One region of the Paenibacillus sp. FSL K6-1566 genome, then DNA from elsewhere that is predicted to be linked to it. Evidence: riboswitches for the same ligand, from Rfam matches in the RefSeq annotation. Region 1 holds a riboswitch; the other holds the start of a gene.
The links. Region 1 has a riboswitch for cyclic di-GMP ahead of NST08_RS16780 (transglutaminase-like domain-containing protein). Riboswitches for the same ligand answer to the same signal wherever they lie in the genome.

Region 1 (8,750 bases):
CCTGACAACGCGAGCAATAAAAAGATTTCATGGAGTACGGATCAAGCTCAGATCGTTACGGTTGACGATAACGGATTGGTAACAGCAGTAGGGGAAGGGAAAGCAGTCATTACGGCAACGACGGAAGACGGGAATTTTCAGGCTGCAAGCAGCGTTACTGTCGATTGGACAGCTCCTGAAATTACGATCCATCCTGTAGTCACAACGGAATATAACTCAGGTGTTTTTCAACCGAAATTTGAGCTCTCCGACAACCTGACCGGAATCGACAATATGAAAACAGAAGTAATGTTGGACGGGAAAGTGCTATACACTTTAAGTGATATCCCTTTGTACAAGCTTGATCTTGGAACACATACCTTTACGGTAACGGCCTTTGATTTGGCAGGGAATACCGCAACAAGGTCTATTGAGTTTCAAGTCAACACAAGTTACGAGACGCTTGAGGAGTTAGTTCACCGTTTCGCAGACGTGGGTTTGATTGACAACCAAGGCATCGCCAACAGTTTGCTGAAGAAATTACAAAAGCAAAACCTTAGCAGTTTCATTCAGGAAGTACATGCACAGAAAGGAAAACATATAGCTGCCGAGGCTGCGGGTTATTTACTTCGCGATGCAAAGGCTCTTCGCAATCAATAGAAGACAATCAATCAAAGACCAGGTTCCATGGAAAATGAAATAGGTAATCCAAAGTGATGAATAAGATATTTACATTGAGATCAATTGAAAAACACATCGAATCCAATTTGTTCGATGTGTTTTTCGCTTACGCAACCACCTAGAATAAAATATCTTCATCCCAGGAAGGCCGGGACTGGTTCTATTGCAAGTTCAATCCTTTTACAGTAAACTAACAATTACATCTTAATTATATGGAAGGATGAACGATAACGATGACCATTCCTTCATTGCATAGAATCAATGAACTGAGCCGCAAGCAGAAATCCGAAGGCTTGACCCAAGAAGAATATACCGAACAGCAAAAGCTTCGCCAGGAATACTTGAAAGACATCCGGGGCCAGGTTCTCTCCACGATGTCTACCCTGAAGGTTGTAGACCCGAATGGTGACGATGTTACCCCTGAGAAATTGAGAATAACCCAGCAACAGAATCGGTCAAAGCTGAATTAAGCTTCATCTCATAAAGCAATGGTCCGTAATATGGATAATTGACCAGGACCCATTTATGATCCCGGAAGACAGACAATGTTGGTTGTCCGTTTTTCCGGGTTTTTATGTACTAGCGGAGGGGAGAAACGATGAACAAAACCGAGCGCCAGTTCGCCATCATGCTTGAATTGCAGCGGAGCAAGGTGCTGCGGGCGGAAGATTTGGCTGCCCATTTCGAGACAAGCGTGCGGACAATATATCGAGACATGCAAGCGATCAGCGAAGCAGGGGTTCCGATACTTGGGTCTCCAGGGCATGGGTATTCCCTAATGGAAGGGTACTTTTTGCCGCCGGTTGGTTTTACTGCGGAAGAGGCGGTGGCATTGCTCATGGGGACGGATATGATTGAGCAGCGGCTGGATGGCGACTACAAAGCAGCTGCGAGGGCAGCTCGAAGCAAGATTGAAGCGATACTTCCTGAACCCATTCGTGAGGCCTCAGCGGATGTCCGGGAAACGATGCAGTTTCTTCATCCCGGCGGACAGGGGGAGAACGAGCTTGGACAGGTTCGGGGTGCCATTTTGGAGCGGCGGAAGATAAGGATGCGTTACCTGAAAAAAATACCGGATTCGGATGGAAAACGGATGAGCGACCGGATCGTTGCTCCATATGGCCTTGTGCTCGTCCAAGGGAATTGGATCATGATCGCACGCTGCGAGCTGCGTCAGGAGATCCGTCATTTTCGATTATCGCGCATGAGGGATGTTACGGTCTTAGAGGAAAGGTTTAACCTTCCCCAAGGATTTAAGCTGAGTCAATATCGTCCGCCTGACGATCGTAACGTTCATGTGACGATTCAAGTAAATCCGGAAATTGCCGATAAAATCACCGAGACCGCGAGCTTCTATATCGAAGCTTCTGAGCAAATGGAACACGGTCTTCTGGTCCGCTTTCGAGTCAGACAGCCGGAAGAATTGCTCCCCTATATTCTCAGCTGGGGTGGGGACGTGGAGGTGCTGGAACCTGATTCCTTTCGTAACCGGATTCGAGAAGAAGCTGAAAAAATACGAAAACGCTACTGACACGCTGTTGTCAGGAGCGTTTTTTTATATTGGGTATATACCAGATGGAAGAGGAGATATCATGATGAGAAATACAGTAGAAGCTTTGCAGGCGTTTGAAACAACAGTAGCGGTGTATTTAAACGAGCTGGGACACCTGGAGCTGGAGGAGCTGCATATCAAGCCGAACGAAGAGGAATGGTCCATTGGGCAAATGTACATGCATTTGATTCAATCGGCTCAATATATGCATCTGCGCAATGTCGACCAATGTTTGGCCGGAAACGAAACGGCCGTCGAATCCCCTGGGGAAAAAACGGAGAGAGGCAAGGCGGTATTCGAGCTTGGAAGTTTTCCTCCTGTCAGGATACGAATTCCGGCGTCTCCGCAGTACACGCCGCAGCAGCCGACGAGCAAAGAGCAGTTAGTTGAAGGTCTTCAGGGCGTAGTGGAGCGGATGAAGCGAACGGAACCGGTTGTGCGTCAAGCAGACAGCAGCATCACGATTCCTCATCCCGGATTCGGAGCCTTAAACGCCAAAGAGTGGTTTCTGCTGGTAGAGATGCATTACAGGCACCACCTGCTGCAGCTCGATCGGTTAAAAAAGGAGCTGTCCCTCTAAGGACTCCCCTAATGGATTGATGATCAAGCGGAATTGACAAAAGAGCGTCTCAGTGGAGACGTTTTTTTGTTGTCGATCCTCGTCTATGAATCTCAAAATTTGCTTGATAGAATTAGAGATATTTGGTATGATGAACTCACATAAAGCTACTCACGATAAATGGCAAACTTGTCGAAAGGCAAGGACGCAAAGCTATAGGGCCTTCTTGATAAACCATCAATGGCAGCCAGCTACCGAACGAAGATGCTTTTTTTGTTTTTTATATGAGATTTTTATTCAATTAATTCTTTGAAAACTCTACTACGATAACGGCAAACTTGTCGAAAGATAAGGACGCAAAGCCACAGGGCCTTCTTGATGAACCGTCAATGGCAGCCTGGCTACCGAAGGGAGTTTACAGTATGCGCAACATGGTGTTGGCTATTGTAGGGTTTATTGCGTTATTCGTATTGGCTCCGGTTGTACATGCTTCCCAAACGGGAGATTGGCTGGATCTGGAGCAGCTTGATCGCGGAGTCATCGCCGTTCGCTATGACGTGAAAGCGGACGTGAAGACGAAGCTTATGATTGCAAAAGGGCAAAACAAGTATACATATACGCTTTTAGCGGACAAGCAGCAGGAGACCTTTCCGCTGCAAATGGGAAACGGTCGTTATACCATAACAGTGCTGGAGCAGGTCAACGGTACCAAGTATAAGATCGTTCAAGAAGCGGAAGTTAAGCTTCAACTGACCAATAGCAGCAAGGTATTTTTGAACTCGGTACAAAACATCGATTGGCGTTCAAGCGACAAGGCGGCTCAGCTTGCAAAGAAGCTAACTCGGTCCGCAGGCACCGACGAGGAAAAAGTAAAGTTGATCCACGAATATATCGTCGATACGATCCGGTACGACAAAGCACTCGCATCCAGTGAGCTGACGGACTATCTTCCCGATATTGACCGCACGCTGTCAGGGAAAAAAGGCATGTGTTATGATTACGCCTCTCTGTTCGCATCCATGCTGCGGAGCGTGGACATTCCGACTAAGCTTGTAATGGGGACAACGGATTATGTTGACGTTTACCACGCTTGGAATGAGGTTTACCTGAACGGGCGGTGGGTAACGATCGACACGACCGTTGATGCGGGATGGAAGAGCAAGGGTGCCGGTTTCAAAATGATTAAAGAGGCATCTCGCTATTCTGCAGCCAAGTATTATTAAAATAATTTTATAGCTAAAACCTTAAGCTTTGGACCATTGTCCAAGGCTTATTCGGGTTTTTATTCAGAAAATATTCAGAATCGGGCGTTACAATGCTAGAAGCTCAATTGGTTCTTAAGGAAAATACAGGCACCAATGTATCGTGCGCCAAATAAAAGTATGCGGAGGTGATGGACGAACAAATCTCTTATCGGCATATGATCCGAGAGATGGTTGGCTCGATTTGCGCACGCGAAAGCGACATCGGAACCAAATATATTGAGGGTAATGGAGAGGCTGAGGGAGAGATCATGAAGAAAAAAGTAAGTGGAATCGTATTGGCTCTGCTGCTTATGATCCAAACGTGGTTTGGAGGATCGGACTGGACGGTCAATGCATCGACTAATGTTCCAGAACCGGTAAGCGTGCAGGATTCAGTGTATGGAGTGACGGATGATGTTTATGGCCCGTCCGAATCAGAAATCAATAATGATAGCATTTTAACCAAAGTTGTGTTAACCGACATGGATGGCACCGTCATTGATGCCGTTTATAATCCGGACAGCAGCCTGGATATCGGTGCAGCCGTTAATCTAGGCTACGAATGGGAGCTGCCGAACGGTCACAACTACAAAAATGGAGACTCATTTACCTTCGAGCTGCCGCAGCAGTTTGAAATCTTCACGGAGATTGACTCACCGCTCGTTACCGGTCAAGGTGAAGTTGGCCGTTTTACGGTGGACCGAAACGGCAAGGTTGTGATGACCTTCAATGATTACGTGGAGAGCCATTCCAACATCAGCGGCAAGCTGGAAATTCGCACTGAATTCAAGAAGGAAGTTCTAAAAGGAAGCACCGAAATCATTATTGCTATTCCGATAAAGGGCGGGGTTCAGACCGTCATCGTGAACCTGAAGCCGCAAGGCGGAAAGCTGATCGAGAAGCAAGGGAAAGCGATTGGCAAAGATCGGATCGATTGGTCGGTTCAGATCAACAAATCGTTAAATAAAATCAAGCACGCAGTCATCACCGATGAAATGCCTGAAGGCTTGGAGCTCATCGCGGATTCCGTAGAGGTATACAACCTGCAGGTTAACGGTGACGGCTCAGCGGTTCTTGGCGATCAGCTGGATGCCGGCAAGTACACCGTCCAAACAGGCGGTGGCGGCAAACTGGAGCTTGCATTCTTGGACGAGACGATCAGCAAAGCCTACGAAATTCGCTTTTCGACGAAGCTTGTCGGCGAACAGTCCCGTTTTGAGAACACCGCTGTTCTAACTGGCGACGGGATGGAAAATGCCCAATCGACGGCTACAGTAACAGTAGATCGCGGCAGTTTCTTGGATAAGACATATAGCCAGGACAAGGACACAGGGATCATCACTTGGACGGTGAAATACAATTTCAACGAGAAGAAGATTCCGAGCGCTCAAGCCATCATTACAGACCAAGTTAGCGAGAACCATTCCTGGATTGCCGATTCGCTGAAGGTGTATAACGGGGATTCGAAGGATGCCAGCGCTTTGGTATCAGCGGATGAATACACCGCTGTAGCTAAAGGTAAGCACGGATTCGAGCTTCAATTCAAGAAGGATATCGATTCGCCTTATACGATTGTTTACCAGACGGAGCCGGTCGATCGCTTGAGCTCCGAGGGGAACGCAGTCAAGAACAAAGTCGTATCGGGTGAAGCGTCTAAGGAAGTAACGGCTCCGGGCTACGGAAGCCGTGCCCTGGTAAAAGGATCCTCGAACGTCAATTTTGACACAAAAGCCGCGAAGTGGATAATTACCGTCAATGGCGATAAAAAGCCGGACGGCACCAAATACATCATGGAGAATGTAGTCATCACGGATACGTTCCCGCAAGGCGGACTTGAATTCGTTCCGGATTCGGTAATCGTAAAAGCGGACGGTAAAGTCGTTCCAGCGAGCGAGTACACGGTGAAGTACAATGATTTACGCGAAGGCTTTATCATCGAGTTCTCCAAGATTGACACCACCTATACGATCGAATATGAAACGAAGTTTAACATCAACTGGCTGAAGGATCGCAAATGGGACTTTTTAAACAGAGCCTCGATGACATGGGTCGAGGAAGGCAAGGTGAAAGGCCCGATTGTGCGGGATGCAAGCTTCTCCGCTGATGGTTATACGAAAAATAACGGCGGTAAAGACGGCAGCTACAATCCGATCAGCAAAGAAATTACGTGGAACGTCAAGATGAACTATAATCTTGATTCGCTTCAGGAAGCGATCGTTACCGATGTGCTGCAGCAGGATCAGAAGCTTGTTCCGGGTTCGGTCAAGGTCTATGAAATGAAGCTGACTGGAGGACGGAATGGCGTTCAGAAGGGCTCGCTAGTTCCCGCTTCTCAATATGAAGTGACAGGACCATCAGAAACTAATGGCAACAAGCTGTCCATTCGCTTTGTCGGCCCGATCTCATCCGCATACTGGATTGAATTCAAAACATCGCTGGAAGGTACATTGATTGTCAACAAAATCGATAATACTGCGGAGCTGTCCGATGGCAGCGCGAAAAAGGCAACATGGAACGCCAGCGTAACGATTCCTCACGGCGGGGAATATGTGAAGAAGAGCGGCTCCCAGAACGGAAACAAAATCGACTGGGAAATTCGCATCAACGAAGGTCAGTCGCATATTTCCAACGCAAAAATTATCGATAATCCAAGTCCGAACCAGATCTTGATCGAGGATTCCTTCCGCTTGTATGCGACCAAGATCAATGCAAACGGAAAAGCGGAAAAAGCCCAAGAACTGACTAAAGGGAAGGATTATACCTTAACCATCCATAGGCTTGATGGTGATAAAGAGACATTCGAGTTGAAATTCACAAATGACATCTCTACGGCCTATATTTTGGAATATCAGTCGTTCATTATTGCTGAAGATAAAGAGGCAGTACAGAATAAGGTGGCTCTTGAAGGAGATCAGCTGAAGACGGAGATCCGGGAAACGACGGAAGAGGTTATTGTCCGTACTTCCTCCGGTTCAGGTTCGGGAGGCGGCGTAACGGGAAGCCTGGAAGTAACGAAGGTGGATCAGGACGAACAGACGAAGCCGCTGGCGGGAGCCAAGTTTGCGCTTTACGACAAAGCTGGCAAACGTGCGCCGATCGTAAAATCCTCGGATGATGAAGGCAAGATCCTGTTTACAAAGCTGCTGTACGACGAGTATATTTTGGAAGAGCTGGCCGCTCCTGAAGGATATAAGATCGAGCAAGCGAAGTGGGACGTAACGATTGACTCCAGCATCAAGAATCAAGATCATGTTAAGAAAATGATCGTTACAAACCGCAAGGAAGAGCCGGTTATACCTGGCGAGCCTACGGATCCAACAGATCCAACAGATCCGGAGAACCCAACGGATCCTGGCAATCCGACCGATCCAGGCTACCCGGGGAGCCCAACCGATCCGGGCAATCCGACGGACCCAGGAAATCCGGGGAACCCAACGGATCCAGGCAATCCGACAGATCCAGGTAACCCGGGGACCCCAACGAATCCTGGCAATCCGACAGACCCAGGTAATCCGGGCAATCCGACCGGTGAGGTAGAGGTGCCGGACGAGGACATTCCAAGAGGTGAACCAACAACGCCTCAAACGCCGGAGACACCTCCGACAGAGCCGGAAACGCCTACCGTCGATATTGACGAAGAGGATATTCCCCGAGGAGGCGTCGAGCCTGAGCCTCAAAAGCCGGAAGCACCAACTCCTTCTGAGAACGCTTCGACACCGCAGCCAACGGTTCCTATGCTTCCAAAAACGGGTGAATCGAGTCCTTATCCGTTCTATTTGGCGGGTCTCGGGCTGATCGCTTTCGGTGTATGGTTAGGTCGCAAACGGATGAACATGAAACAATAGCACGTTGTACTTCGGCTCTTCTTGTCCAGTAACCTGGGCAGGGAGAGCTTTATTTCTTGCAGCATCCCGTCATATGCTTAAGCACTGAACGGCAAAGTTCGAGAAGAAAATTTTATGATTTATTATTGACTGAACGATCTATAATTGATATGATGAAGCCATCAAAAGGAGGTGCTAATAAGACAATATAGTTGAAGCAATGGTATTTTTTTAATTAATATAGACCGAACGGTCTGGAAAGTCGTTTTCTTGAACCTTCATTCTTGACTGAATAATCCGATAACGATAGTATTATGGGAGTGAAGGAGGCAGACGAAAATTGGCAAGGAACAAAGAATTTGACACGACATTGGTCCTACATAAGGCTATGGAAGTATTCGGTCATTACGGTTATGAGGGCACGTCACTGCAGCTTTTGCTCGAAGGATTGGGTATAGCGAGACAAAGCTTGTATGACACCTACGGAACGAAGCGAGATCTCTTTATCAAAGCGGTTAAGTATTACCTGGACGAGAAATCGTCTGCCGTCATCGCCCATTTGGCTCAACCAGGCTCTGTCAAGGATACGATTGCCGAAATCTTTGCGATTATCGTCGATACATTGAAGGATGAGCAGCGCCGCAAGGAGTGCCTAATTCTGCATAGCGCAATTGATCAGGTACCTCATGATCCCGAGATTGCACAGATTTTCGAGCAAGATAAGATTCGTTTGGAGCAAGCGCTATACGAGGCATTAGCCCGTGGCCAAGAGCAGGGAGAGTTAGGATTGAATCAGGATCTTCGCTCGCTGGCACGATATTTATATCATTCGCGTTATGCACTGACGCAAGTAGCAAAATTAACGGACGACCCTCTCGTCATCGAACAAGTTGCTGCAGTTACTCTATCTG
Region 2 (8,750 bases), 2.5 Mb from region 1:
TTCCGAATCATTTTGCCATCGCGGTACAGGACGATCTTGCAGCCTTCACGCATGCGCTTGCGGAGGCGGATATTGAATTCAAGCAGACCGATCGGGACGTGATTCAGGTGGACGTCGACGTCTCCAGGATTATCGGTTCCAGCTTTGAAGAAACGGGACAGACCGGCTCCATGATCATCGGGGTCATCAGTGATGAAGGAATTAAAGACGTGGACCTATCCCCGGAAGAAACGCTGTTTACGGGTTCAAGCGATGCGATCCAGCAGTTCATGTCCATTCAGGCCACAGGACAGATTGAGCTTAGCGGAAGCAAGGAGAGCATTCCGCAACAGCTGATCGGAACGAACAAGGACTCCTACATCTCGGTTAATTTTTCCAACGGCGGCCTGCCGACCGCCATTGTCGACCAAACCGTATTTGAACGGTTAATGCAGGATCTCGATCCCAAGATCCAGAAGGGAACGACTGTCTACCATGGCATCGATATCGTAGATCCAGCGGCCATCAATCAGGCGAACCAAGTATACATGGATCTGGGGATTGGGGAACATCCCGGTAATTTCTCCCAAATCGGGATGATCACGGACCAGAAGATCAACATGGGGCTAATCATGTTTATCGTTGGCTTCCTTGGCCTAACCTTCCTTATTACTTCCGGTTGTATCCTGTACTTTAAGCAGATGGATGAAGGCGAGGAAGAGAAGCCGACCTACACGATTCTGCGTAAGCTCGGGTACACTCAGGGAAATCTGCTCCGGGGCATTCAGTTCAAGCAGCTCTTTAACTTCGGCATTCCGCTGATTGTGGGATTGTCGCACAGCTACTTTGCGGTTAAATCGGGCTGGTTCTTCTTTGGAACCGAACTTTGGACTCCAATGGTTATCGTCATGCTGCTGTACACGGCGCTGTATTCCATCTTCGGCCTGCTGTCCGTGATGTTCTACAAGCGAGTCATTAAAGAGGCGCTTTAAGTAGGGGAACAATATACAAGCAAGTTTGAGGGTTCTTCGAGCGTCTGGGTTTGTTCAAGTTAATAGAATGAAGAAGGTTAGCTAAATCATATAGAAAGCCAGTTTCGGTTGAGCCCGAAGCTGGCTTTATTTTCGCTTGAAGGTTCATTTTTTCAAGTTAAGAATCATTAGAAGCGGAGCGTTCCCCTTTATCCCCTGACTTCAGCAAACGAAATGGGATTAGAGGAAACCCGGGGATAAGAGGGATCGGAAGTACAATCCGCATGTGCAGTGCTGAGAACACCCCTCCTCTAACATTACCAATCCAGCGCCCTGCAGCTCTTCTGCAGCTTGCGGATGTAAACAATCTGGCCGATATGATAAGCATTATGTGTTGCAGCGTTGCTGATGATCTCCCACCACTTGGCCGGCTCCGGAAAACCGCTAACATCCTTCTCCAGGGTATCTGCAGACTCGGACAGCAGCGGCTGCCATCCCAGTAAAACCTCCAGCAGTCGTTCCCTTAGCTCGGCAAACGTCACATGATCCGGAAGGAGAAAGCTGAGATCATTGTCTTCAATTGCAGGCACCGCATCCATACGTCCTTCCCTGTACCGGGTCTGCCACGTTTCATTCCAATAGAGCAGATGCTGAACGATCTCTGCAATGCTGTGGCTGTCGTTCGCCGGCGTCCAGAACGCCTCGTCCTCCGTCAGATCCCGGGTGGACTGCTGGAAGGGAATATACCAGCTCGGATCATTCGCACCCGCGAGCAGCTGATTTCTTAACACGTCACTTGCATGCGCCATAAATGCCTCACTCCTCCATGAAAAAAATAAATGGACGCACAGACAATCATTATTCATTGTATAACAGGTCATGTGTGCGGTGATCGGATGAAACGACTATAAACGTTTTTTCCTGAAGAGCTACCACTTAAGCCACAACCCCCTTGTTTACTTTCCTTATGCATCCCGGATAGGACATGGGGTACAACAGAAAAAGCCTGCAGATCTGCTCCTTACGGAGGTTAATCTACAGGCTTAAGACGGCTCTAAGTGGGCCAGAGAGTGTTTAATGGCGAGCGTCTGGAACTGGAACCTTGTCGTGCCAAATCCAAGGCCAAGGAGCCGTCACCTAAGCTTCTCTGAATACGAATCTTGGTTAGGCAGCCGTTCGGGCAGCCTTCTCTCGGCTTTCTCGTTTCCCGACGAGGAAATAATACAGAATCACCGACAGCGCCAGCAGGACCGCTATGGTCATGTACATGCCCCGGAACCCTGCCAGCGGCGTAAGGAAGCCAAGAAGGAGCGGACCGAACCCGATGCCGACGTCCACAAAAATGTAAAAGGTCGATGTTGCAAGACCGATCCGGTGCGCCGGAGAGCGTTTAATGGCGAGCGCCTGGGAGCTGGACTGTGTCGTGCCGTATCCGAGGCCTACGAACACCGCGGACAGCAGAAGGGTTATTCCATGATGTGCCAGACCGAGCAGCAGGATCCCGATCGCAAAGGATACGATAGCCGGATACATCACAACATTCGCTCCCCGGTGGTCAAACCAGCGTCCGGTAAACGGCCGGGACAGAATCACCACGATCGCATACACGATGAAGAAGTAGGTTGCCGCTTCCACCAGCCCGATTTCCCCCGCAAAGATCTTCAGGTACGACAAAATGCTCGAATATCCAAAGCCCATCACAAAGCTTATGATCGAAATCGGAAGCGCCTTGAGCTCAATGAAGTTGGATAGCCGGAAGCCCTTCATCTCCCGTGCCTGTTCGGCGGTGAGCACCAGCTTCGGAATGCGCATGAATAACGAGGATACCAATGAGAGCACGCCCAGGATTGCACAAAGGACAAAATTGCCTGTCATGGAGGCATGCTCCAGAATCATAAGTCCGATGAAAGGGCCGATTGCCGATGCAATGATGATGCTGACACCATAATAACCTGTCCCTTCACCCCTTCTCGAGTTTGGAATCAAGCTCGCGGCAATCGTGCCGGTCGCGGTAGAGGCCAGCGCGAAGGCCAGGCCGTGGAGGAAACGGACGATGAGCAGCACCGCTAAGCTGTTAATGATGAAATACAAACCGATTAAGACGCTGAATGAGACCAATCCGGTCAACAGCAGCGGTCTTCGTCCGACCCTCTCGATAATGCTGCCTCCGATCAGCCGCCCGATCAGCGCCCCCACCACGAAGATACTGGAAGCAAAGCCGGCCATTCCAGTCGATGCATGGAATTCCTCAGCTGCATAAGTGGGCATAATAACAACCAATAGATAAAAACAAAGAAAGAGCAGGAAATTGACGCCGAACACAATCAAAAAGTCCTTGCTCCATAAACGATCTTGGGAGTTTTCTTGCTGCAAGTTAATCACCTTTTCTTATAATGTTATCCCTGACTGTCTCCATGACACGGATGACGCTGGCTTGTTCCTCAGCGGAGACACCTTCCATAATCTCCATCTCGTAGTCATCGAATAATTGACGAATCTGCAACGCGACATCGATGCCCTTACTTGATAAACGGATTCGCTTCTCCCGCTTGTCCGATGCCGGGATCTGCTCCACATAACCCAGCTTGATCAATGCGTTCACCGTTCTAGTCACCGTGGGCTTCTCTACATACAAAACTTTGGACAATTCCACCAAGGTCATCGATTGGTTCGCGTCCAGATAATACATGATCGACCACTGGGCATAATACAGCCCAAAAACCTCGAGCCGCCGGTTCAGTTCATTGACGAACGGGCGGTACAGTCTGAAGTACTGCTGAAAAAAATGTCGGTGGGTGCTCATGGGGAAACCTCCATCCAATTGGTTACTCAAGGTAACTATTTGATTATAGAGTAGTGTTCCGAAAATGTCCAGACATAATGTCTGGTATTCTGATCCTTTTACTCGACGATGCATCAGTTCACCTAACAATGCCCATCGACCGTTTTTCAACACAGGTTATTCAGAATATATTCAGATTTATATGATTTAATTGGTATATTCCATCCGTCTTCTAGACAGATATTACAGGATTTGTGTGGTGAGGATGAATTGACGTTATCGGAAATACAACAAGAAGCGCTGGAACAGGCCAAGAAGCATGGGAGACTTGTCCGCTGGAAGAAAGGCGGATACTGGACGTATGATGGTGTCTTGACGAAGGCAAGCGGTGATTCGCCATCTGTACCCAACTTGGAATGGTATTGCCGAACCAATACGATTTTCGCGCTTGTTAGGCGCGGGTACATTACAATGGATAATTGGAGCAGCTGTTCGCTCGTACAGAAAAATGATTGAATCCAAGCACCTGACTTGAAATGGCTTCCCTTAAAGCTGGAAGCACCATATCTTTAAGCAAATAACCCCAGAAGGTCGAGAATCGACATCCGGGGTTCTATTTTTTATGGAGGACTTATTACTCATGGCTTGGTTTATTTAACTTTGCGCACTTTCTATTGATCTCTTCCTCATGGCTTTTTAATTCCATGTAACGGACAATCAGCTTATCGAACGACTGCGAAAGTGCGACAACATCTTGATGTACGAATTCAAGACTGCCGGCCATTCGCTCAAGTTCCCTCCTGAGATATTCGAGCTCGTCGGATACATGCTTCAGTTCGTTCTCTATAGAAACCATCACATCCACCCACCCCCATCGTAGCAAGTGATTTATGACAGCTGCCAACGTTTTTGCGGCAAACCTTCTCAAACAGAGAGTTGATCGCTCATTCCTAAACGAACAAACCGTTAAAGCATGCTCCTCTTCATGAAATGTTGAAGGCTACCCGATTCAGTTTCTGCAGCGGCGTCAGGTCAGCAGGGTTATCTAAAATAAACAGTTCCCTATTCAATCGTTGTCGCATGGCGGATCAGAGGTTTCCGTCGTATTCGGCCAATTGCAGGGATCGTGGTTGCATATGAGCGTCCACAACAGCCTCTGCAGCTTCGCGTCACCACCCTTTCGACGGGTTTGCGATAGATTGTACGAATTATGAATTAGGTTTAAATTTTAACTATCTGTCATCAGTGGCTTGCCTATAATTATAAAATTTTACTTTAATAAATAAAATACCCATAATTGGGTAATTAGTGCTTATGTATTGCCTATATCTTCATGTAAATTTTCTTAGGAATGCCCCTTTATGATTGACTCTCGTTTTGGCGTATATCTTTTTGATGAAAGTACGGACCGTGCTTTGACTGATTCCATAAATATCCGCAATTTCAGGCACGTTTTTATTTTCCAGCCATTCGTAGGCGATTTCTTTCTCGCGGTTTGTTAATTCATATTGGTCAAAGAGTGAGTAGGTCAGCTCTTTTTGTAGCATGGGATCCTTTTGGGGTAACTTTTTCTTCAATATTTTTGGCCAGATGTTCAATGAGGGGCAGTACAAATGTAACCTCGTGAAAGTAATGAAAACAGAGGCTGAGGTAGCCTATAATAACATGATTTATTCGTATTGGCGTGCAAACGCAGGACAGCTCTGCAAACAATTTATTGCTGTGCTCGGCGCCGATTACGACTGAGACCGATTGATTTTCCATGGATAACGCAATGGCATTGATTCCCGCCTTGTTCATAGCAGAAGATGTTCCGATTTTCAAATGATTTCTTTCAAAATAACCTTTTAACAGCTCCGTCCCGCAATAATCGATAACGGTTCCCTCTGGGTCCGCAATCACAAATAAATAAGGTATAGACAGCAAATCGTTCATATTCCTGGTTTCCTCTTGCAACAGATACAGGATTTCTTTTCGCTCGATCAGCCTTTCTTTAATTTCAGAGATGCTGAGGATATTAGGAAAATGATCGTTTACTTTCAGCAATGTTCTTTGGCCCATTATTTTCCCTTCTTCCTTGTTAAGAATAAGTGATTAATAATGAAATCGATCTCCTATTTATCGCCGCTGTGAAGATTCGGTAGCTCTTAGCGAAAAATAAAAAACCTCCATCCATGAAGATTACCATAGCAAAATAGGACGGAGGCTTCCGTCGTATTCGGCAACTGGCTGGCATCACGTATCTTAGCAGATTCGCATTAGCCCCTATAGCTTTGCGTCGCCACTTTTCAGTGGGTTTGCTATTATCGTACGAAACGATTCGATTGGTTTGCTGTCAAAGACGCTGCCGCATGAATATTCCTTGTTATCCGCTGAGAGTTGAACTGCTGTAGTTATACCGCGCTGCGGGAAATCATGTTCCGCATCATTCACCTCCTTTCAGGCAATTGACCGTAACTTTTAAGGAACAGGCAGTTACTGCAGGAGCCTCCCTATAAAAATTTGTGAACAACAAATAGCCTCCGTCAGCTTGTAGACATAGGTAGTAACTAGCAAGAAGTGACGGAGGCTTCCGTCGTATTCGGCAACTGGCTGGCATCGCGGTTCTATGCAGAACCCCATTAGCCCCTATAGCTTTGCGTCGCCACTTTTCAGTGGGTTTGCGATTATCGTACGAACGATTCAATTGTCGAAAGATACAACATATAGTTCTGAATGAATGACCTAATCAAACTATAACTTACATTGTTTTTCATTGAATATAGGCTTCATGACTCAAATTCCCGACAATTACCTGCTGAATTTTGTAATTTTTTGTCACAAAGTAACTAGCAGAGCGTGTAATATGTCAAAATAACCAGCTTCTCCATGATTTAAAAAAGCTTTGCCGCTTCGGCTGCCCGCCGAAGGCCTTCCTCAATGATTTCCTCGCTTCGATCCCGGAATTGATTATGCCCCTCAATGATAATCGTAGTAATGTCGGTAATCCCGAACACGTTGAGATGATTTTTTACGAAGCTGACCGCCATCTCGGATGGATCGCCCTCCGCATAGATCCCGCCTCTAGCATTCAGCAGTGCTGCTTTTTTGTCACCCAACAGACCGACCAAGCCCTGCTCCGTATATTTGAACGTTTTACGCGGATGATGCATGTAGTCCAGGTAGGCATGCAGCACTGCAGGAACCGTCAGATTCCAGAGCGGGAAGGCAAACACCAATTTGTCGGCGGCAAGAAATTGCTCCAAGTGCCGGTTGACGATGTCCCGAACGGCCTGCTCTTCCTCCGAAAGCTCCATGCTCATGGCTGACTTGAAATTCCCGCTAATCATAATGTCGTCCAGAAGGGGAATGCGTTCCCGGTACAGGTCGACCTCAACCACCGCATCATTCGGATGTGCCTCGCGGTAGCTATTGAAAAATGCGTCGTATAATCTGCTTGTGACGGCCCCTTGGCGGTTGTTGGCTTTAATGAATAAAGTGGTTGTCATTAGAATCTCCTCCTATATTTTGTAATCAAAGTGAATGGACTCAAAGCTGCGATATCAGCTTCCCGCCGCTCTTATATGACCGTGCTCCGTTTTCCCGAACCTTAGGGAATAGAAAATCAGCATGGCGAGCAGCAGCCCGGCTAGCACCAGATAAATATTGCTGTAAATTTGTCCCTTGGCATAGGCATACAAGGGGTTCCACGATACCCCGGAGCGGATATCCAGCATTGTTCCGTACACACCGGAAGCGATCCCGGCCGAAATAAAATTCAGCATCTGCATCAGCCCCATTCCGATGCCGGCCTGCTCTTTCGCTAAGCTGAGGGAGACGGAATTGGATAGTGCAATCATCCCGAACGTCTGCCCGACATTGCCTAGAATCAGGAAGAACGCAACCGCGACGGCTGAAATGGCGGAGAACGTGGATAAGAGTACAAAGCACGCGACCAACATAATCATGCCGGTTAGAAACAGATACGTGTTCCCTTTGGCATCGGCCAGCTTCCCCCCTGTCTTCCCGAGCAGAGCGGAGGCCGCGGCGGCCGGCACCATGACAAATCCGATCCAACCTGGAGGCAGCGCATGAATCTCTGCCAGCAGCAACGGGCTTAGAAAATGCAGCGCAAAGGCCGCGCCGCTGAACAGAAACATGATGACAAGCCTAACCGAATACTCTCGATTCCGGAACAAAACCGGGCTCACGAACGGGACGGATGCACGATGAATCCGGACAATGAACAACGCGGCTACCAGCAGTCCGGCTAGCGGAAGCCACCAGATTCCGTTCGTTATTCCCAGCAGCAGACAAGTGATCGCGACAGCCAGCAGGCCGCCTCCCAGCAGGTCGAATGATCCTGGCACCTGAGGGTCTTCGTCCTTCAGATATTTCCGGTAAAAAGGAAGCGTGATGAGAATCAGCAAAGGGATGCTGAACAGCCAGCGCCAATGAGCAAAGCCGGCCACTAGCGAGGACACCACCGGCCCAAGCGCGCTGCCGATGGACAATCCAATAAAGGCTGTCGCCATGGCTGCTCCTCTTCGCTCCGGCGGGAAGTAGCGAATCGGTATAAGCGTTGCCGCCGCCGGTATCGCCGCCGCGCCGATCGCCTGAAGGCATCTTGCAGCCAGGACCATCCAGAATGCCTGGGAGACGAGGCCGACCAGAGAGCCGGCCGCGAACAGCAGCAGACCGAATGACAGCAAATTTTTGAGCTGGTAGCGTTCGGTCAGCTTCCCGTACAGAACCGTGCCGATCCCGTACAGCAGGGAATACGAGGAAGTTACCCAGCTAACCTGAGCGGTGCTCAAGCTGAATTCCTCTCGCATGTCCGGCAGGACAAAGTTAAACATCAATCCGCTCATAGCGGACAGACACAGCGTGAACATGAGGACACGCATCAGCTTCCGAGTCTCCATTAGAGCTTCACCCTCCTTGTGAGTAGAAAATTTTAAACAGCGAGATTAGCATGTCTGTCAGTACTTACTGACGTATGCTTTGAAAAAAAACTAGGGGGTTAACGCCCTAGCAAA

Region 2: linked by a shared signal. The riboswitch ahead of NST08_RS28490 (hypothetical protein) and the one ahead of NST08_RS16780 (transglutaminase-like domain-containing protein) in region 1 are both predicted to bind cyclic di-GMP.

Annotation. Positions count from the first base shown of each region.
Region 1 is NZ_JBBOSR010000001.1:3,816,169-3,824,918, reverse strand. It holds gene NST08_RS16800 (discoidin domain-containing protein) at 1-639, shown strand, start outside; gene NST08_RS16795 (DUF896 domain-containing protein) at 894-1,130, shown strand; gene NST08_RS16790 (helix-turn-helix transcriptional regulator) at 1,259-2,191, shown strand; gene NST08_RS16785 (DinB family protein) at 2,256-2,792, shown strand; cyclic di-GMP riboswitch class I at 2,944-3,030, shown strand; cyclic di-GMP riboswitch class I at 3,093-3,180, shown strand; gene NST08_RS16780 (transglutaminase-like domain-containing protein) at 3,194-3,994, shown strand; gene NST08_RS16775 (collagen binding domain-containing protein) at 4,165-7,860, shown strand; gene NST08_RS16770 (TetR/AcrR family transcriptional regulator) at 8,180-8,750, shown strand, end outside.
Region 2 is NZ_JBBOSR010000001.1:6,355,168-6,363,917, forward strand. It holds gene NST08_RS28460 (FtsX-like permease family protein) at 1-971, shown strand, start outside; gene NST08_RS28465 (DinB family protein) at 1,268-1,759, opposite strand; gene NST08_RS28470 (MFS transporter) at 2,115-3,332, opposite strand; gene NST08_RS28475 (MarR family winged helix-turn-helix transcriptional regulator) at 3,325-3,753, opposite strand; gene NST08_RS28480 (hypothetical protein) at 4,003-4,248, shown strand; gene NST08_RS28485 (aspartyl-phosphate phosphatase Spo0E family protein) at 4,367-4,588, opposite strand; gene NST08_RS29990 (helix-turn-helix transcriptional regulator) at 5,064-5,279, opposite strand; gene NST08_RS28490 (hypothetical protein) at 5,245-5,793, opposite strand; cyclic di-GMP riboswitch class I at 5,950-6,044, opposite strand; cyclic di-GMP riboswitch class I at 6,313-6,407, opposite strand; gene NST08_RS28495 (FMN-dependent NADH-azoreductase) at 6,606-7,220, opposite strand; gene NST08_RS28500 (MFS transporter) at 7,275-8,636, opposite strand; gene NST08_RS28505 (TetR/AcrR family transcriptional regulator) at 8,727-8,750, opposite strand, start outside.